2 regions of the Amycolatopsis sp. NPDC114478 genome follow, and region 1 is predicted to be linked to the other one. Evidence: predicted binding sites of a transcription regulator. Region 1 holds the regulator's gene; the other holds the start of a gene.
What was found. The regulator HspR, encoded in region 1, represses chaperone genes until heat shock. The targets are predictions, from matches to a motif close to ANNTTGAGTNNNNNNNACTCAANNT.
Positions count from the first base shown of each region.

Region 1 (9,883 bases):
GCCAGTTCGGCTCCCGGGCGTGCTCGGCCAGCTCGAACAGCCGCTCCCGCTCCTCGACCGAAACCCGCAGCTGCCCGAGCAGGAGCGCGACCTCCTCGACCTTGGGCACCCGCAACCCAAGCTCCCAATTGGACAGTTCCGCCGGGTGCACGCCGGTGGCCCGGGCCAGCTGGCGCAGCCCGAACCCGCGCTCCTGGCGCGTCTTCCGCAACCCGAACCCCAGCGCTCTCGACCGGGGCGTCGCTATCGGTGGTGACATGACCGCAGTGTGTCATCGACCACCGACAAAAACGGCCCGGCGCCGTTGCCGATCCGCGACAGCGCCGGGCCCGTCCCGAAAGAACTCAGCCCTTGTTCTCGTACACCGCCGTGAGCACCGCGCGGGCGAGCGTGTGGCCGAACATGTTGAAGCCGAGGAACGCCGGGGTCGCGTCCTCCGGGACGTCCAGCTTGTCGACGTCCAGCGCGTGCACCGCGAAGTAGTAGCGGTGCGGGCCGTGCCCGGGCGGGGGCGCCGCGCCGAGGAACTGCTTGACGCCGCCGTCGCCCTTCAACGTGACCGCGCCTTCCGGCAGACCCGAGCCGTCGCCCGCGCCGGAGGCCAGCTCCGTCACCGATGCCGGGATGTTGAACACGGCCCAGTGCCAGAAGCCGCTGCCGGTCGGGGCGTCCGGGTCGTAGCACGTCACCGCGAAGCTCTTCGTCTCCGCCGGGAAGCCTTCCCAGGCCAGCTGGGGCGAACGGTCTTCGCCGCCGGCGCCGAAGATGCCGGAGAGGTGAGGCATGGCGAGGGTTTCGCCGTCGGCGACATCGTTGCTGCGGAGGGTGAAGGACGGCACGTCGGGCAGGGATTCGTACGGGCCGGGTGCTTGCGGCATGGATCCTCCTGATCACGAAACTGAGCCTGGCGCCAGATTAGGCCTGTCGGCCCGCCCCCGCGTGTCAGGGACGGATCTCAGGGTCTTTCGGGGGGTTACCCCCATGTGCGCGCCCCTCACCCGGCCATAACGTTTCTCACGCAGAGGAAACAACTGAGGGGAACGACCATGGCGCGCCCGCTTCTGGCTCTGGGTGGCATCGTCCTGATCGGCGTCGGCCTGGCGACCGCGTTCGGCTGGGGCTGGGGATCGGACTTCGAGAACAGCAACACCCTCTCGGAGACCATCCGCAGCGTGAAGCTGGAAGGCGACTCGGGTTCGGTGAAGATCCGCACCGGGACGGGACCGTCGACGGTGCACGAAAAAATCAACTACCACTGGCGCAGCAAGCCGGGCGACACCTTCTACCGCGTCGACGGCGACCAGCTCGTGCTCACCGACTGCGGGAACAACTGCTCGGTCGACTTCGAGGTGGTCGTGCCCGCGGGCGTGCCGGTGACCGGCCGGCTGGACTCGGGTGGCCTGGACGTCGCCGGGGTGGCGAGCGTGGACGTCCAGTCGGACTCCGGGCACGCGCGCGTCGAAGACGTGCCGGGCCTGGTGAAGCTGCGGCTGGAGAGCGGCGGGATCGACCTGTCGGACGTCGGCGAGGTCCAGGTGCACGCCGACTCGGGCAGCGTCAAGGGCACCGGGGTGCGCGGGCCGGTCGACGTGACGGCGTCGAGCGGGCGCGTCGACTTCACGTTGGCGCAGGCGAACAACGTCAAGATCAAGGCCGACAGCGGCAGCGTCGACGTCGAGGTGCCGGGCGGGCCGTACCGGGTCGTCGGGAACAGCGACAGCGGGCACCGCAGCATCGACGTCCCGACCGACGGCTCCGCGTCCAACACGCTCGACCTCACGACCGAAAGCGGCAGCGTCACGGTCCGCGCGGCCTGACCTTTTCCTTACTACGGGGGAACTTCCACCATGGGCAAGATCGAACGGCGCGTGCTGGCGGCCGCGTTGCTGGGGGCCTTCGCGATGCTCGGCGTCGTGGGGTTCACGCGGGGGGAGGAATCCGCGGCGCCGGCGCAGGGGGTGCCGGTCGCCGCGGATTCCCACTATCGAGTGACTTCCTGGGTCGGCACTCCGACAGAAGTTGTTGTGCAGCAAGGAAACTCCGATTTCTTCCTCACTTCCTGGACCGGCCGCCGCTCCTGAACTGTCGGGGGTCGCTGTTAGGAAGGAAGCACGCCGAAGGACGGCGTGCAGGGGGAGGAACCACATCATGGACGTGCGCCGGGTCATCGCGGCGGTCGTGGTCATGGGGGTCGTACCGGCTGTCGCTTCAGCGTCTCCGTCTTCGCTGGCCTGGCGGCCGTGCGCGACGCAGCAAGAACCGACAGCCGAGTGCGCGGCGGTCGACGTTCCGATCGACCGTGCGCGGCCGGAGCTGGGCTCGGTGCGGCTCGCGCTGGCGCGGTTGCCGGCGGTCGACCAAGCCCAGCGGATCGGCTCATTGCTGGTGAACCCCGGCGGGCCGGGTGGTTCCGGCGTCGGGTTCGTGCAGTTCGGCGGGCTGGCCTCGCCGGACCTCGCGCGGCTGCGGCAGCGGTTCGACGTCGTGGGCTTCGACCCGCGCGGCGACTGGTTCAGCACACCGCGCATCACCTGCGATCCCGGGACGCTGTTCGACCCGGCGCTGGACCGGTTCCCCGCTTCCCGGCCGGGCTTCGACGCCTTGGTCGCGCACAACCGCGCGGCGGGCGAGGACTGCCTGGCCCGGACCGGGCCGCTGCTGGCGAACGCGGACACGCAGAGTGCGGCCGAGGACATCGAGACGATCCGCGCGGCGCTCGGTGAGCCGAAGATCTCGTGGCTGGGCCTGTCGTACGGCACCGAGCTGGGCGCGGTCTACGCGTCGAAGCACCCCGACCGGGTGCGGACGATGGTGCTCGACGGCGCCGTCGACCACGCCCGCCCGCTGCGTCGGGCGATCCTCGAGGAGGCCGCGGCGACCGAGGACGCGCTGGTCCGGTTCGCGGACTGGTGCCGCAACTCGGCCGAGTGCGCCCTGCGCGGCCGGGACGTCCTCCGCTTCTACGACGACGTCGTGAGCCGGGCGTCGCGCGGCGCGGTGTGGGCGAGCGACCTGGGCCGCCCGGCGACGGCCGACGAGGTCTCGGCGGGCGTCTACAACCACCTCTACATCCGGGCGGAGTGGCCGGCGCTGGGCAAGGCCCTGGCCGCGGCCGGCGGCGAGTTCCCGGACGCCCGCGGGCTGACCGAGCGGAACCAGTTCCTCTCGCCGATCTACGGGGCGTACCGCGCGATCGGCTGCCACGACTTCCCGTCGCCGTTCACCGGGCCGGCGGACATGGGCGTGACGGCCGGGCTGCTCCGCGCGGTGGCGCCGCACAGCTGGCGGTACTCGGAGTTCTGGGACTTCACCAGCGGCTGCACGGGCTGGCCGGTCCCGCCGAAGAACCCACCCCGGCCCCACCCGGTCCACGGCGCCCCGCCGATCCTGGTGGTGGGCGGCGCCCACGACCCGGCGACGCCGCTGTCCTGGGCCCGGGGCCTGGCGGCGAGCATCGACGGCGCGGCCCTGCTGACGCGCACCGACGACGGCCACACGGGCCTGTTCAACTCGGCGTGCGCACGCGAGGCCGAGGTGAACTACCTGGTGAGCGGGCTCACACCCGGTTCCCGCCAACTCTGCCGGGGATCCCGGGAACAAGAACCCGGATCGCCTCGTTAGGCTGGGTACAAAGGTTGAGCGCAGTCGACTCAAGTCCAGCTTGACGAGGTGTGCGAAAGCCGGATAGAACTTGCCAGAGCCCCGCTCAAGGTGGGGATGAACGTGCAGGTCACGAACATAGCAGGCTTACACAGGAGGAAAGCACCATGGCGCGAGCGGTCGGCATCGACCTCGGCACGACCAACTCGGTCGTCGCCGTCCTTGAGGGCGGCGAGCCGACGGTCATCGCCAACTCGGAAGGCTCCCGGACCACCCCTTCGATCGTCGCCTTCGCCAAGAACGGCGAAGTGCTGACCGGTCAGCCGGCGAAGAACCAGGCCGTGACGAACGTCGACCGGACGATCCGGTCCGTGAAGCGGCACATCGGCACCGACTGGAAGACCGAGATCGACGGCAAGAACTACACGTCGCAGGAGATCAGCGCCCGGGTGCTGATGAAGCTCAAGCGTGACGCCGAGGCGTACCTGGGCGAGACCATCACCGACGCGGTGATCACCGTCCCGGCGTACTTCGAGGACGCGCAGCGGCAGGCCACCAAGGAGGCCGGGCAGATCGCCGGCCTGAACGTGCTCCGCATCGTCAACGAGCCGACCGCCGCCGCGCTGGCGTACGGCCTGGACAAGGGCGAGAAGGAGCAGACCATCCTGGTCTTCGACCTCGGTGGTGGCACGTTCGACGTCTCGCTGCTGGAGATCGGCGAGGGCGTCGTCGAGGTCCGCGCGACCTCCGGTGACAACCACCTCGGTGGTGACGACTGGGACGAGCGCATCGTCAAGTGGCTGGTCGACAAGTTCAAGGCTGCGAACGGCATCGACCTGACCAAGGACAAGATGGCGCTGCAGCGCATCCGCGAGGCGGCGGAGAAGGCGAAGATCGAGCTGTCCAGCTCGAACTCGGCCGGCATCAACCTGCCGTACATCACCGTGGACGCGGACAAGAACCCGCTGTTCCTCGACGAGCAGCTCTCGCGCGCCGAGTTCCAGAAGATCACCTCGGACCTGCTGGACCGCACCAAGGCGCCGTTCAACAACGTCATCCGTGACGCGGGCATCTCCGTCGGCGACATCGACCACGTCGTGCTCGTCGGTGGTTCCACCCGCATGCCGGCCGTCGCCGAGCTGGTCAAGGAGCTGACCGGCGGCCGCGAGCCGAACAAGGGCGTGAACCCGGACGAGGTCGTCGCGGTCGGCGCGGCGCTGCAGGCCGGTGTCCTGAAGGGCGAGGTCAAGGACGTCCTGCTGCTGGACGTGACCCCGCTGTCGCTGGGCATCGAGACCAAGGGTGGCGTCTTCACCAAGCTCATCGAGCGCAACACCACGATCCCGACCAAGCGTTCGGAGATCTTCTCCACCGCGGACGACAACCAGCCGTCGGTGCAGATCCAGGTGTTCCAGGGTGAGCGCGAGATCGCCGCGCACAACAAGAAGCTCGGCATGTTCGAGCTGACCGGTCTCCCGCCCGCCCCGCGTGGCGTGCCGCAGATCGAGGTCACCTTCGACATCGACGCCAACGGCATCGTGCACGTGACCGCGAAGGACCTGGGCACGAACAAGGAGCAGTCGATGACGATCACCGGTGGCTCCGCGCTGCCGAAGGACGACATCGAGCGCATGGTCAAGGACGCCGAGGCGCACGCCGAGGAGGACAAGACCCGGCGCGAAGAGGCCGAGACCCGCAACCAGGCCGAGACGCTGGTCTACCAGACCGAGAAGTTCCTCAAGGACAACGACGACAAGCTGCCCGAGGACCTCAAGGGCAAGGTCAAGTCCGCGATCGACGAGTCGAACGAGGCGCTCAAGGGCACCGACTCGGCGAAGATCCGCGAGTCGATCGAGAAGCTGAACACCGCTTCGCAGGAACTGGGCACCGCCCTGTACGCCAACGCGAACGCCGACGCGGCGGCCGGTGCGGCCGGTGCCTCGGGCGCGGCCGGTGACGCCGGTGCGGCCGGCGGCCAGGCCAAGGCCGACGACGTGGTGGACGCCGAGATCGTCGAAGAGGACGAGAAGAAGTGACCCACAGCTACGACGAATCCGAGAACCAGGGCCGAGGCCCCGAGGAGCCGGTGGTCGTGCGGGATCGGCGGCGGGTGGACCCCCAGACCGGGCAGGTCCGCCCGCCCGGTCCGGCCCACGCGGCACCGGAGCCGGAGGACGCGCCCGTGGAGCACGCGGGCCCGTCGCTCGGCGAGTCCATTGTGGACGACTCGGTGTCGGTCGTCTCCGACGTCGAGAAGGAGCTGGCCGAGCGCACCGCCGACCTCCAGCGCCTGCAGGCGGAGTACGCCAACTACCGCAAGCGGGTCGAGCGCGACCGCGAGGCGGTCGTCCTCGGCGCGAAGGCGACCGTCGTGAACGACCTGCTGCCGCTGCTCGACGACCTCGAGCGGGCCGAGCAGCACGGTGACCTCACCGGCGCGTTCAAGGCGGTCGGCGACAAGCTGATCAGCGGCCTGCAGCGCGCGGGGCTCGAGTCGTTCGGCACCGAGGGCGAGACCTTCGACCCGAGCGTGCACGAGGCCGTGCAGCACAACACCTCGCCGGACGTGGCGGGCCCGACGGTCACCGTGGTCATGCGCCGCGGCTACCGCTTCGGGGACCGCGTTCTGCGGGCGGCGCTGGTCGGCGTGACCGACCACGAGCCCGGCGCGGCCCCGGTGGACCCGTCCGTCGGTGGCGAGCTGCCACTCGACGGCGGACTCGATGACCAGCAGCAGTAAGAAAAACCCAGTGGGAGGAGGAGACGCCCGATGAGCGCACGGGAATGGATCGGTAAGGACTTCTACCGTGAACTGGGCGTCTCCTCCGACGCCACGGCGGACGAGATCAAGAAGGCCTACCGCAAGCTGGCCAAGGAGAACCACCCGGACGCGAACGCCGGCAACGCGCAGGCGGAGCAGAAGTTCAAGGCGGTCTCCGAGGCCTACGGCGTGCTCTCCGACGCGAGCAAGCGCAAGGAGTACGACGAGGCGCGGCGCCTGTTCGGCGGCGGGGGCGGGTTCAACTTCCCCGGCGGTGGCGGCGGAGCCGGCGGCTTCGACATGGGCGACATCTTCGGCCAGGCCGGAGGCAACCAGCAGGCCGGCTTCGGCGGGCTCGGCGACATCCTCGGCGGGCTGTTCGGCCGCGGCCGGACGACGGCGGGTGCGACGGCCAACCGGCCGCAGCGCGGCGCCGACGTCGAGACGGACGTGCGGATCGACTTCGTCGAGGCGGTCAAGGGCGCGACCCTGCCGCTGCGGCTGTCGAGCCCGGCGACCTGTTCGACGTGCGGCGGCAACGGCGCGAAGCCGGGGACGTCGCCGCGGACCTGCCCGACCTGTTCCGGGTCGGGGCTGGTCAGCCGCAGCCAGGGGGCGTTCGCCTTCTCCGAGCCGTGCCGCGACTGCCGTGGCCGCGGGACGATCATCGACGACCCGTGCCCGGAGTGCGGTGGCGAGGGCGTCAGCACGCGGACTCGCACGCTGACCGTCCGGATCCCGCCGGGCGTCGAAGACGACCAGCGGATCCGGCTGGCGGGCCAGGGTGAGCCGGGCCGGGGTGGCGCGCAGGCGGGCGACCTGTACGTCCGGGTGCACGTGGCCCCGCACGCGCTGTTCGGCCGCAAGCCGAAGTCGCTCGACCTGACGCTGACCGTGCCGGTGGACTTCACCGAGCTGACGCTCGGCACGACGGTCACGGTGCCGACGTTGGACGCCAAGGTCTCGCTCAAGGTGCCGCCGGGCACGGCCAGCGGGCGGGTGTTGCGCGTGCGCGGCAAGGGCATCGCCAAGCGCGACGGTTCGCAAGGTGACCTGCTCGTCACCCTCCAGGCGGCGATTCCCGCCAAACTGGACGACAAGGCGCGCGAGGCTCTGCAGGCGTACGCCGAGGCGATGGCCGGGCACGACCCCCGGCCCGAGATCACTGAGCTGCTCGAAGGCAGGTGAGTGCGGTGTTCGGCGGGATTCCGCAGGAGGGCGACGAAGAGACCCCGGTGTTCGTCATCTCGGTGGCGGCCCAGCTCGCCGGGATGCACGCGCAGACGTTGCGCACTTACGACCGGCAGGGCCTGGTGTCGCCGGGCCGCACCGCCGGCGGCGGGCGGCGCTACTCGATGCGGGACATCGCGTTGCTGCGCGAGGTGCAACGTCTGTCGCAAGAGGACGGTGTGAACCTGGCCGGCATCAAGCGCATCATCGAGCTGGAGAACCAGGTCGACGCGCTGAGGGCCCGGCTTTCGGAGATCACCGAAGAGTTGGCGGCGGCGTACGCGGCGGCGGAACAGGCCGCGGCGGCGGCGCACGCGTCCTACCGGCGGGACCTGGTCCCGCTCAACCAGCAGACGGCGATGGTGGTCTGGCGGCCGAAGCGCCGCTGACCGCTGAAGCGAAGAGGGCCTCCCCGGGCAACCGGGGAGGCCCTCTTGCGTTAGAGCTCCAATCGAGGCCAGGCAGCCAAATCCGCCAGCATCCGGCGGTCGTGCGTCGCCACCACCACCGCGGCCGGCGTCTTCAGCAACGCCTCCGTCAGCTCGTCGACCAGCGTGGCCGACAGGTGGTTGGTCGGCTCGTCGAACACCAGCAAGTCCGGGCGTCCCGCCAGGCGCAACGCCAGGTCGAGCCGGCGCTGCTGTCCCTGGGACATCCGGCCCACCGGGGTCCGCAACGCCTCCGCGTCGAGCAAGCCCATGGCCGAGAACGGAACCCCCTCGCGCTCGAACAGCCGGCGAGCCGTGAGGTCCTCCGGCCACGACGGGACTTCCTGGCCCACCAACGCTGTCCGCGCGTCGGGAGCCCGCCGGACCGTCCCGCTCGTCGGGGCCGGCTCGCCGGTCAGGACCGACAAGAGCGTCGACTTGCCCGTTCCGTTTCCGCCCGTGACGAGCAGCCGGTCGCCGCGGGCGATCGTCAACGTGACCGGCCCGCGGAGGCGGCCGGCCACCGCGACCTCGTGCACGTCGACCAGTGAACGGAGAGACCCGGTGCCGAAATCGGGCCAGCGCAACGACAACGGTGGCTCCGGCACCGTCACACGGTGCGCCTGCAGCGCCGCCCGCTCGCGGTTCAGCGCCTGGACCACGCCGGGCGCGTGCGACTGGCGTTTGTGCCGTCCGGTGCCCTTGTCCGGCCGCCAGCTCGTGCTGAGCCGGTCGCGAGCCTGCGTCACCGCGAGTGTCAGCTGCCGGTGGGTGTCCTGCTGCTCCTCGAACTCCTGGAGCCAGCGCCCGCGGTCGCGGCGGCGACCGTCCTGCCAGGCCTGGTACCCGCCCGCATACACGCGCGGGCGGCCGTCCTGGCTGGGGTCGAGGTCGAGGAACTCCGAGGCGACGTCGGCGAGCAGCGCGCGGTCGTGGCTGACCAGCGCGACGCCGCCGTCGTGCCCGCGCAGGCGGGCGGTGAGGAACGCGAGGCCGTCGGCGTCGAGGTGGTTGCCGGGCTCGTCGAGCAGCAGGAAGTCGTGCCGCGCGCCGAGCAGGCAGGCCAGGCGCACGCGGTAGCGCTGCCCGACCGAGAGCGTGCTCAGTTCGCGGCTTCGGTCGGTGCACGCGGCGAGGGCTTCGAGGGCGACGTCGACGCGGCGTTCGGCGTCCCACGCGTCGAGGCGCGTGGCCGCATCGAGCGCGACGGCGTAGCGGTCTTCCTCGAAGTCCGAAGCCGCCGCGGCGAGTGCTCGCAACGCGTCGTGGGATTCGCGCAGGGCTTCGGTGGTCAGCGTGCCGACGGTTTCGCCGGACCGGAACGGCAGCGCCTGCCGGGCGACGCCGACCGTGCCCGTCCGGTGGACGGTGCCGTGGTCGGGCGCCCGGAGCCCGGCGAGGACGTGCAGCAAGGTGGTCTTGCCGCGCCCGTTCTCACCGACGATGGCCAGCCGGGACCGGGCCGACACCGTGACGCTCACGTCGTGCAGGACCCGGCGGGAACCGAGGGTGACGCCGACGCCTTCCGCGCGCAGGTGGGCGTGTTCGGTCGCAAGGGGGTTCAAGGGATGCTCCGCAGCTCTGAAGGGAGCCGGGCAGCACAAGAGGGCCGCCCGGCGATGGCCGGAACGGCGGGCAGGGAAAAGTTTCGGTGCGCCGCCGCTAGCGGCGGTTGCGCAACCTCGCGAAGACGGCGAAGGAGAAGGTCATGATCGCGAAGCTAGTGCGGCGCGGGAAGGCGGCCAAGCGAATTTCGGGGCTTCAACCGCGACCGACCGCGAGCAGCCGGGCAGGGGGGCTGCTCGCGGTCCGCGCCGCGGGGACGTCACACCTTGAAGTTCAACAGCTGCTTGACCTCCGCCGT
Region 1 covers NZ_JBVKDO010000005.1:465,063-474,945, forward strand. The annotation lists gene ACZ7OH_RS18190 (helix-turn-helix domain-containing protein) at 1-259, opposite strand, end outside; gene ACZ7OH_RS18195 (YbhB/YbcL family Raf kinase inhibitor-like protein) at 345-878, opposite strand; gene ACZ7OH_RS18200 (DUF4097 family beta strand repeat-containing protein) at 1,047-1,817, shown strand; gene ACZ7OH_RS18205 (hypothetical protein) at 1,848-2,081, shown strand; gene ACZ7OH_RS18210 (alpha/beta hydrolase) at 2,149-3,621, shown strand; gene dnaK (molecular chaperone DnaK) at 3,768-5,636, shown strand; gene grpE (nucleotide exchange factor GrpE) at 5,633-6,340, shown strand; gene dnaJ (molecular chaperone DnaJ) at 6,371-7,549, shown strand; gene ACZ7OH_RS18230 (heat shock protein transcriptional repressor HspR) at 7,555-7,980, shown strand; gene ACZ7OH_RS18235 (ATP-binding cassette domain-containing protein) at 8,031-9,584, opposite strand; gene ACZ7OH_RS18240 (DUF305 domain-containing protein) at 9,845-9,883, opposite strand, start outside.

Region 2 (9,883 bases), on a different contig from region 1:
GGGACCGCGCCCGCCGGCACGTGGACGTGGATGCCGCGCTTGCGTAGGTCGCCGACCGGCAGCTCCAGCTCCGCGCCGTGCGAGCGCAGGTAGGACAGCGCGATCTGCACCGACTCCTTCATCACGTCGCCGAGCTGGCCGGTGAGCTGCAGCCCGGACGCGCCGGACTCCTCGTCGGCCAGCGACGCCTCGATGTAGAGGACGTCACCACCCGCGCCGGTCACCGCCAGGCCGGTCGCCACGCCCGGGGTCGCCGTGCGCTGCGTCGACGCCGGCAGCGACGACTCCGGGATGTGCCGCGGGCGGCCCAGGTAGTCGGAAAGGTCCGCAGCGTCCACCGTGAGCGGCAAGGACACCTGGTCCAGCGCCACCTTGGTCGCGATCTTGCGCAGCACCTTGGCGATCGTCCGGTTCGCGTCGCGCACGCCCGCCTCGCGGGTGTACTCGGCGGCGATCCGGCTGAACGCCGCATCCGTCAACACCACGTCCGAAGTGCCCAGCCCGGCGCGCTCCAGCTCGCGGGGGAGCAGGTGGTCGCGGGCGATGGTGACCTTCTCGTGCTCGGTGTAGCCGTCCAGCGTGACGAGCTCCATGCGGTCCAGCAGCGGGCCGGGGATGGTCTCCAGCGCGTTGGCCGTCGCCAGGAACACGACGTCGGACAGGTCCAGCTCGACCTCGAGGTAGTGGTCGCGGAACGTGTGGTTCTGCTCCGGGTCCAGCACTTCGAGCAGCGCCGCCGTCGGGTCGCCGCGGTAGTCGGCGCCGACCTTGTCGATCTCGTCGAGCAGCACGACCGGGTTCATCGAACCGGCTTCCTTGATTGCGCGGACGATCCGGCCGGGCAGCGCGCCGACGTAGGTGCGGCGGTGACCGCGGATCTCCGCCTCGTCGCGGATGCCGCCCAGCGCGACCCGGACGAACTTGCGGCCCATGGCCTTCGCGACGGACTCACCCAGCGACGTCTTGCCGACCCCGGGAGGGCCCGCGAGGGCGAGCACGGCACCGGAACGCCGGCCACCGACCGGGCCGAGACCCGATTCCGCGCGGCGCTTCCGGACGGCCAAGTACTCGATGATGCGTTCCTTGACGTCGTCGAGACCGGCGTGGTCGGCGTCCAAGACGGCCCGCGCGGCCGCGATGTCGTAGATGTCCTCGGTGCGCTCGTTCCAGGGCAGCTCCAGGACCGTGTCCAGCCACGTGCGGATCCAACCGCCCTCGGGGGACTGCTCGGACGTGCGGTCCAGCTTGTCCACCTCGGCCAGCGCGGCCTTCTTGACGGCGTCGGGCAGCTCGGCCCCTTCGACGCGGGCGCGGTAGTCGTCGTCCTGCGCGGTGCCGTCGAGCTCGCCGAGCTCCTTGCGGATCGCCTCGAGCTGGCGGCGCAGCAGGAACTCCTTCTGCTGCTTCTCCATGCCTTCGGCGACGTCCTTGCGGATCGTGTCGGTCACCTCGAGCTCGGCCAGGTGCTCCTTGCTCCACTCGAGCGCCTTCTCCAGGCGGACGGTGACGTCCAGGGCGCCGAGCAGCTCGAGCTTCTGGTCGGTGGACAGGTACGGCGCGTTGCCGGACAGGTCGGCGATCGCGGAAGCGTCCTCGACCTGCTGGACGGCGTCGATCAGCTGCCAGCCGCCGCGCTGCTGGAGGATCGAGATGACGACGGCCTTGTACTCGGCCGCGAGCTTGGCGGTCTGGTCGTTCGTGGTCTCGGGGGCGTCTTCGGCGTGCACCCAGCGGGCGGCACCGGGGCCGTCGGCGATCCGGCCGACGAGCGCGCGGGACGTGCCGCGCAGCAGGACGGCGGCCTTGCCACCGGGCACGCGGCCGATGCGCTCGACGGTCGCGACGGTGCCGTACTCGGCGTACTCACCGTGGACGCGGGGCACGATCAGGACCTCGGCCTTAGTGGCGCCGGTCGACCGGATACCCGGGAACGACGCCTGGCTGGGGGTGTTGGCCTGGGCGGACTCCACCGCTGCCCGGGTCTCGGTGTCGGTCAGGTCGAGCGGGACGACCATGCCCGGCAGCACGACGTCGTCATCGAGCGGGAGCACGGGCAGGAGGCGGGTGTCGGACATGTGCACTCCTCGTGTAGTTGAGTCTGCCTAGCTCAACTCTCCGATGGGTGTGTTTGTTTCCGATGGTGCGTTCGCCCACAGCGATCAGGGAAACCGCAGGTCAGAGCAACGGGCGGCGAGCGACGGCGCACCAGGCGAAGGGCCGCGTCTCCGCGTCGATCGGCGTCGGCGGCTCCTCCGGGCGCCAGTCCGGCAACGATGTCATCCCCGGCGGAAGCAGCGGCCAGCCGCCGAACCACGGGAGCAGCTCGTCGGCCGAGCGCAGCCACGCCGGGTTCGACGTGTCGCGGTAGGCGTCGATGAACCGCTTCACTTCCGCGGCGCGCTCCGGCGACGCGTCGTCGCGGCACGTGCCGTGCGTCAACGCCAGCCAGCTGCCCGGCGCGAGCTTCTCGCGGTAGGCCGCCATCAGCCCCTCGGGGTCGTCGGACGGCCCGATGAAGTGCATCACCGTGATCATCAGCAGGCACGCCGGGCGCGACCAGTCGATGAGCGACGCCGTCACCGGGTCGGCGAAGATCGCCGCCGGCTGTCGGATGTCCCGCTCGACCAGGCCGGCCCAGTCCGTCGCGCCTTCGCGTTCCAGGATCAGCCGCGAGTGCGCGGCTGCCACCGGCTCGTAGTCGACGTAGACGACCGACGCGCGCTCGCCGGCGGGCAGCCGGTCGCGGACGATCTCGTGCACGTTGCCCGCGGTCGGCACGCCGGAGCCGAGGTCGACGAACTGGCGGACGCCCGCGTCCACCGCCGCCGAGACCACCCGGTTCATGAACGCGCGGTTCTGCCGCGAGATCGGCCGGATCAGCGGCCACACCTTCTCCACGCGCCGGCCGAACTCGCGGTCGACCGCCCAGTGCTGGTCGCCGCCGAGGTACCAGTCGTAGACGCGCGCCGCGGACGGCTTGTCGGTGTCCACCCCGGCTGGGGCGATCGGCGCTCCTTCGCTCATCCGCCCGGCTTGACCCCGATGCCGCACCAAGCGAACGGCCGCGCCTCGGCCTCCAAGGCGTTCAGCTTCCGGTCCGGCCGCCAGTCCGGCAGGTGCACGATGCCCGGTTCCATCAGCTCCCAGTCGCCGAAGAGGGGCTCGATCTCGTCGCGGTCGCGCAACCACACCGGGTTGCTCGTCTTGCGGTACTGCTCGACGAACCAGCGCAGCCCCTCCAGCGCCTTGCCCGTGCCGTCGCCCTCGCTCATCTGCGAGATCGCCAGCCAGCTGCCCGGCGCGAGCTTGTCCCGGTACGCCTTCAGGATGCCCACGGGGTCGTCGTCGGGCCCGACGAAGTGCAGGACCGCCATCATCATCAGGCAGACCGGCTGCGAGAAGTCGATGAGCCGCTTCGTCTCTTCCGCGCGCAGCACGGCCTTCGCGTCGCGCATGTCGGCCTGGACGATGCCCGCCCAGTCCGTCGCCACCTCCTCTTCGAGGATCAGCGTCGCGTGGGCGACCGCGACCGGCTCGTAGTCGACGTACACCACCTTCGCGTCGTGGTCCTCGGGCAGCTCCGCCTCGACGACCTCGTGGACGTTGCCCGCGGTCGGGACGCCGGAGCCGAGGTCGATGAACTGGCGGATGCCGGCCCGCAGCGCCGCCCGGACCGCGCGGTTCATGAACTCGCGGTTCTGCTTCGAGCCGGGGCGCACGAGCGGCCACTGCTGCTCCATGCGCCTGCCGAACTCGCGGTCCACGGCCCAGTTCTGCGTACCGCCCAGGTACCAGTCGTAGATCCGGGCCGCGGACGGCTTCTCGGTGTCGACGCCTTCGGGTGCTCTCGGCGCCGAATCGCGCTGGTCGGTCACTTCCGGCTCCCCTCGCTGCTCGCGGGACCAGCCTATAAGGACCGGCCACCCGGGGTAAGCCACCAGTCGTTCAGCGAACGGCCGGCCGGCGCTGCCAGTACGTCCACAACGGGCGGTAACCCTGCGCGTACCAGAACGGCGTCGACAGCGGGTTCGCCGCCGCGTGGTGCAGGAGGACGACGTCGGCACCGGCCTCGTCCAGGACGTGGTGGGCGTGCGCGGCCAGCGCGGTGCCGACACCGGACGACCGCGCGGTCTCCGCGACGGCCAGTGAAGAGAGGTAGCCGACCCGCGGCGCGTTGACGCGGTCGCTGATCCAGCCGGTTTCGCCCGGGTGCTGGACGTTCACCATGCCGAGCGGACGGCCGTACAGCTCGGCGATCCACAGCGGGGGCTCCGGCCGGTTCAGCTGCTCGGCGAGGTCCTTGGCCATGATGTCCTCGACGCCCTTGCGGAAGTTGACCGTGCCGTACTGCGCGTCGAAGGTGTGCAGCTCCAGGCCCAACGCGACGACGGTTTCGAGGTCGCCGGGCTCGGCGCGGCGGATCTTGACGCCGGGCGTGCCGCGCGGGCCGGCCGGGATCGTCCGGTCCGCCGGGCGGACCGCGATCACCCGCAGCGGCGCGAACCCGTGGTGCAGCATTTCGCGCGTGCCGGCGGCGTCGCGGCTCGCCCGCGGCACGATCGCCGCGGTCTCGGTGTCGCCGCGCTCGGCGACCGCGCGCAGATGTTCATCCCATCGGGTGAGGAGTGCGTCGAGGGCCTCAGCCGGCTGCGGACCGGCCAATTGGAGGTCGAGCCGGTGCTCGGTGAGCGCCCGCCACGGCGCGTTCGGCGCGTCCTGGTGGACCTGGATGCGCGAGGCGAGGGCGGAGGCGGCGGAGTCGCCCGTCGCGACCTCCAGCACCACCGCGCTTTCGGCTGCTTCGAAGGGGGAAGAACCGGGGAGCAGGGAGTCCACCGCCGCGAGCCGGGCCGCGTGTTCGGTGGCGATCACGTCGCTGTGCATGGACTCATTGAAGCGCTACCCGGGATGCCGTGTGCAGACGACCGACCCCCTATGCGCCACCCGATGTTTCACCCCTTGGTCCACGCAGGTCAGCGCCATCGAGGCATTGTTAACCCTGGGGTGATCTCCTACTGTCTCGAAAGGGACACGGGTACGCCCTACGGGGTACGGTATGGCCCTTGTCCACACCCGAAGTCACGGATCAGTACCGGTGGACAAGCCGGGAGGGAAGGTCGGATGCCGGACACCAACGCCCACGGCGACGCCGTAGCGCAGGCGCAGCCCGGGCCGGGAACCGCTTCCGGGACACCGCCCGTCTCCGTCGAAGCCCGCACGGACGAACGCCGGTTCCGCGCGTACACCTTCGCCGTCCTGAGCATCGGGCTCGTCGCCGCGTTCGCCGTCGGCTCGTGGCTGCCGTTCCACTGGGACAGCCGGCTCTTGTGGATCGGGCCCGTGCTCGCGGTCGCGTTCCTGCTCGCCGAACAGCTCGGCATCAACGTCGACGTCCGCAGCGGTATCTCGTGGACGATCTCCTTCACCGAGATCCCGCTCGTCATCGGGTTCTTCGTCGCGCCGTTCGAAGTCGTGCTGGCCGCGCACCTGGTCGCCGGCATCGGCACGCTGCTCGCGCGCAAGGTCGCCGGGCGCGTCCTCTACAACGCGGGCGCGTTCCTGCTCGAGATCACCGGTGCCTTCGGGGTCGCCGGGCTGGTGAAGGTCGCCGTCGGCGCCGGGGCCGGCGACAAGATCCCGTGGGTCGCCGCGCTGGCGGGCACTCTGACCGCGCCGCTGGTCAGCACGCTGCTCGCGCTCGCCGCGGTCCGCGTCCTGCGGCGCCGCATGCGGGTCAGCACCGCCGTCCGGCTCACCGCGCGGATCCTGGTCGTCGGCTTCGTCAACGCCTCGGTCGGCCTGTCCGGCTACCTCGTCATTTCGAACACGCCCAAGGCGTGGCCGCTGGTGCTCGCCGTGTTCCTCGGCCTGACCGCGTTGTACTGGGCCTACTCCGACCTGCTGCGCGAGCAGCGGGACATGGAGGCGCTTTCCGACGTCAGCCTGATGGTCGCCCGCTCGGGCCAGCAGGCCGCGGCGCGGCCGGCCAGCCGCGCGGACGAGCTCGTCGGCGGCGTCGACGTCCGCGAGTGGGCCACGATCGCCGAGCGCATCAAGGACCAGCTCGCCGCCGGCCGCGTCGTGCTGAGACTGCGGCTCGAACCGAAGGACGCCATGCGCGTCGTCGTCGCCGGCGACGACCTGCCGCCCGCCGACCCGGCCGCCGACGACCCGCTGCTGCGCCTGCCCGGCGCGCACGTCCGGCACTTCCGGATCACCGAAGCCAACCCCGACGTCCGCGCGGCGCTGCTCGACCGCGGCGCGCAGGAGGCGCTCGTCGTCCCGCTGCGCAGCGCGAACCAGCTGCTCGGCGTCGTCGAGGCGCACGACCGGCTGTCCCGCTGGCGCGGGTTCGGCAAGTACGACGTCCAGCTGCTCGGCACGATGGCCAGCCACCTGGCGACGTCGCTGGACAACCGGCGCCTGCTCGCCACGCTCCGCCACGACGCCTACCACGACCCGCTCACCGGGCACCTCAACCGGCCGGGCTTCCGGCAGGTGGCGAAGGAACCGTTGCGGGACTTCGCGAACGCCGTCGTGCTGCGGATCGACCTCGACGTCTTCTCGACAGTGTCCGACGCGCTCGGCTACGCGTGGGCCGACCGGATGGTGATCGCCGCCGGCCGCCGCATCCGCGACGCGCTCGGCCCCGACGTCCCGCTCGCCCGCCTCGAAGGCGCGTCCTTCGCGGCGCTGCTCGTCGGCTGCCCGCCGGAGGACGCGCACGCGGCGGCGGAACGGCTGCGCGAAGAGCTCTCCGCGCCGTACCCGGTGGACCGGCTGTCGGTCGAGGCGAACGCGATGATCGGCTACGCGACGACGACGCCCGAGGAGTCCGGCGACGTCGTCGACATCGAAGGCCTGCTGCAGCGCGCCGACGTCGCCGTCCGCGCCACGAAGGGCGGCGAAGAGGTCCGCGGCTACGTGCCGAGCATGGGCCAGATCTTCCTGCGCCGCTTCCAGATGGTCACGCAGTTCCGGCAGTCCCTCGAGGACGGCCAGGTCAGCGTGCACTACCAGCCGAAGATCACCCTGCCGAACCGGCAGGTGCAGGGCGTCGAGGCGCTGGTCCGCTGGGTGCACCCGGAGTTCGGCCGGCTCGGGCCGGACGAGTTCGTCCCGGCCATCGAGGCGGCCGGTCTGATCGGCGTCCTGACGGGTTTCGTGCTCGGCGAGGCGCTCAAGCGCTGCCGCAAGTGGCTCGACGAGGGCCTGCGGATCTCGGTCGCGGTCAACCTGTCGGTGCGCAACCTGGCCGACGAGGACTTCCCGAACAAGGTGGCCCGCGAGCTGGAGCACTACGGCATCCCGCCGGAGCTGCTGACGTTCGAGCTGACCGAGTCCGGCGTGATGTCCGACCCGCAGAAGGCGCTGCCGATCCTGCGCGAGCTGCACTCGCTGGGCATCACCCTCGCGGTCGACGACTTCGGCACGGGCTACTCGTCGCTGGCCTACCTGCGGCAGCTGCCGGTCGACCAGGTCAAGATCGACAAGAGCTTCGTCCTCGGCATGGGCACCGACCTCGGCGACCTCGCGGTGGTCCGCTCGATCGTCGAGCTGGGGCACTCGCTCGGCCTGACGGTGGTCGCCGAGGGCGTCGAGGAGGACGTGGCGCGCGACCAGCTCGAGGCGATGGGCTGCGACGTCGCGCAGGGCTACCTGATCTCGCGGCCGCTGCCGGAGGACCGCCTCGAGGCGTGGCTGCAGGCCCGCACGGCGCGCTCCCCGGGACGCCACTCCGAGACCGTGCTTACCCTGCTGACCTGAGGTTTTGTGCTAACGGGACCCCGGTTGCACGGCCGAGTGACGGGGGTTGGTAATCTTTCCAAGTCCTCGCGAGAGGCCAGGCCCCTTTAGCTCAGTCGGCAGAGCGTCTCCATGGTAAGGAGAAGGTCTACGGTTCGATTCCGTAAAGGGGCTCTCGACCTCTAGCCGCGTCACGCCCGCGTGTCGCGGCTTGGGTCATGTAAGGGCGGTGTAGCTCAGTTGGCAGAGCAAGCGGCTCATAATCGCTGTGTCGCCGGTTCAAGTCCGGCCACCGCTACGCGGTAACGACGGGGCTGGCCCCCGGACCTGAGAGAGAAGGAAACGCTGTGGCTGCCACCGACGTGCGACCCAAGATCACGCTGGCGTGCGAAGAGTGCAAGCACCGCAACTACATCACCAAGAAGAACCGGCGCAACAACCCGGATCGCCTGGAGATGAAGAAGTTCTGCCCGAACTGCGGTACGCACCGGACGCACAAGGAAACCCGCTGACGTAGCGCGTTCACCCAGCTTTCGAGAAGCCGCCCTGGACCACCAGGGCGGCTTCTTGCTGTTGGTAGCCTCCTCGGGTGCCTTTGGACGAGTCGTTCACCGGGCGGGTGTACCCGCCGCAGACCAGCTACGAAGTGAGCCGGGAGAAGATCCGGGAGTTCGCCGACGCGATCGGCGACGACAACCCGGTGTTCCGCGACCCCGAGGCGGCCCGCGCCGCCGGGCACCCGGACGTGATCGCCCCGCCGACGTTCATCACGATCGTCAACCTCGCCGCCATCAACGCGATCGTCAGCGACCCGGAGCTCGGGCTCGACTACTCGCGCATGGTCCACGGCGACCAGCAGTTCAGCTACAGCCGCCCGGTCCGCGTGGGGGACAAGCTGCTGCTGACGACGCACATCGACAAGATCATGGCCCGGGCGGGCAACGACTTCATCAACTTGCGAGCGGAGATCGCCGACGGCGACGGCGAGCACATCGCCACGACGCGGGCCCAGCTGGTGGTCCGGGGGGAGGACGCGTGAACATCGGCGACGAGCTGCCCGCGATCGAGGTCCGGGTGACCCGCGACCAGCTGGTCCGCTACGCGGGAGCGGCGATGGACTTCAACCCGATCCACTGGAACGAGGCGTTCGCGAAAGGCGTAGGACTCCCGGACGTGATCGCCCACGGAATGCTGACGATGGCCCTGGCCGGCCGGGTGGTGACGGACTGGCTGGGCGACCCGGCCAAGCTGATCGACCTGAGCGCCCGCTTCACCAGGCCGGTGGTGGTCCCCAACACGCCCGAGGGGGCACTGGTGGAGTTCTCGGGCAAGGTGGGGGCCCTGAACGAGGACGGAACGGCAAGAATCGACCTGGTGGCCAAGTTCGAGGGCAAGACGGTCCTGGGCAAGCCCCAAGCTTTGGTGCGCATCTAGCGTCAGCGAGACCAACGCAGGGCGCACGAGAACCGGCCCCGACGAGCACCCAGACCTCCCCGCACCCCGATCCGAAGCCAGAACACGGCCGGCGGCGGTGTTGCCGGCCGTAGTCACAATGACGGCTTCGGGGTGCCGGAGGAGTCACCTACGGAAGCTTCAAGACACTAAGCACAGCATCAGCCATCCCCTGCTCACCCCGAACATTGGGATGCAGCGGAGCGGTCCGGGAAGCGGGAATGACGCCTTCGACCCACCGCACATCCGAAGCGGAACAAACATCATGCCCCTTGCTGGGCGCAGCGGTATCCGCATAACCCGCATGATGAGCATCAGCTTGATCTTCAAGCATCTTGTTCAACTTCCCCAACGCCCCCCGGAAGTAGTCAACATCCCCGGAGCCCACGGGAAGAACGGGCCAACACCCATTCCCATCAGGCAAAACGGTCGGATACCCGACCACGACGATCTTCGCCTTGGGCGCCTTCGAATGGATCTTGTCGAGAACGGCCCCCACCTTCGGAGCAGCGGCATCGATCCGCTCGGCAAGCTGATCATGCCCACCGGCGGTGAGCCGATCCCGGCAAGGCGACCCGGACGGATGCGCGGTCGCACAGGACGAAGCAATCGAAATGAACCCGACGTCGTTCCCGCCGATCCCGAGCGTCACAAGCGTGGTCTGGGAGTTGACCGCGTCCAACTG
Region 2 covers NZ_JBVKDO010000003.1:323,121-333,003, reverse strand. The annotation lists gene lon (endopeptidase La) at 1-2,075, opposite strand, end outside; gene ACZ7OH_RS10480 (SAM-dependent methyltransferase) at 2,176-3,024, opposite strand; gene ACZ7OH_RS10475 (SAM-dependent methyltransferase) at 3,021-3,875, opposite strand; gene ACZ7OH_RS10470 (GNAT family N-acetyltransferase) at 3,946-4,884, opposite strand; gene ACZ7OH_RS10465 (putative bifunctional diguanylate cyclase/phosphodiesterase) at 5,122-7,767, shown strand; tRNA gene ACZ7OH_RS10460 (tRNA-Thr) at 7,848-7,920, shown strand; tRNA gene ACZ7OH_RS10455 (tRNA-Met) at 7,972-8,044, shown strand; gene rpmG (50S ribosomal protein L33) at 8,094-8,258, shown strand; gene ACZ7OH_RS10445 (FAS1-like dehydratase domain-containing protein) at 8,336-8,785, shown strand; gene ACZ7OH_RS10440 (MaoC/PaaZ C-terminal domain-containing protein) at 8,782-9,180, shown strand; gene ACZ7OH_RS10435 (SGNH/GDSL hydrolase family protein) at 9,329-9,883, opposite strand, start outside.
Region 2: the regulator HspR is predicted to act here: its motif matches at 2,090-2,114, upstream of lon (endopeptidase La).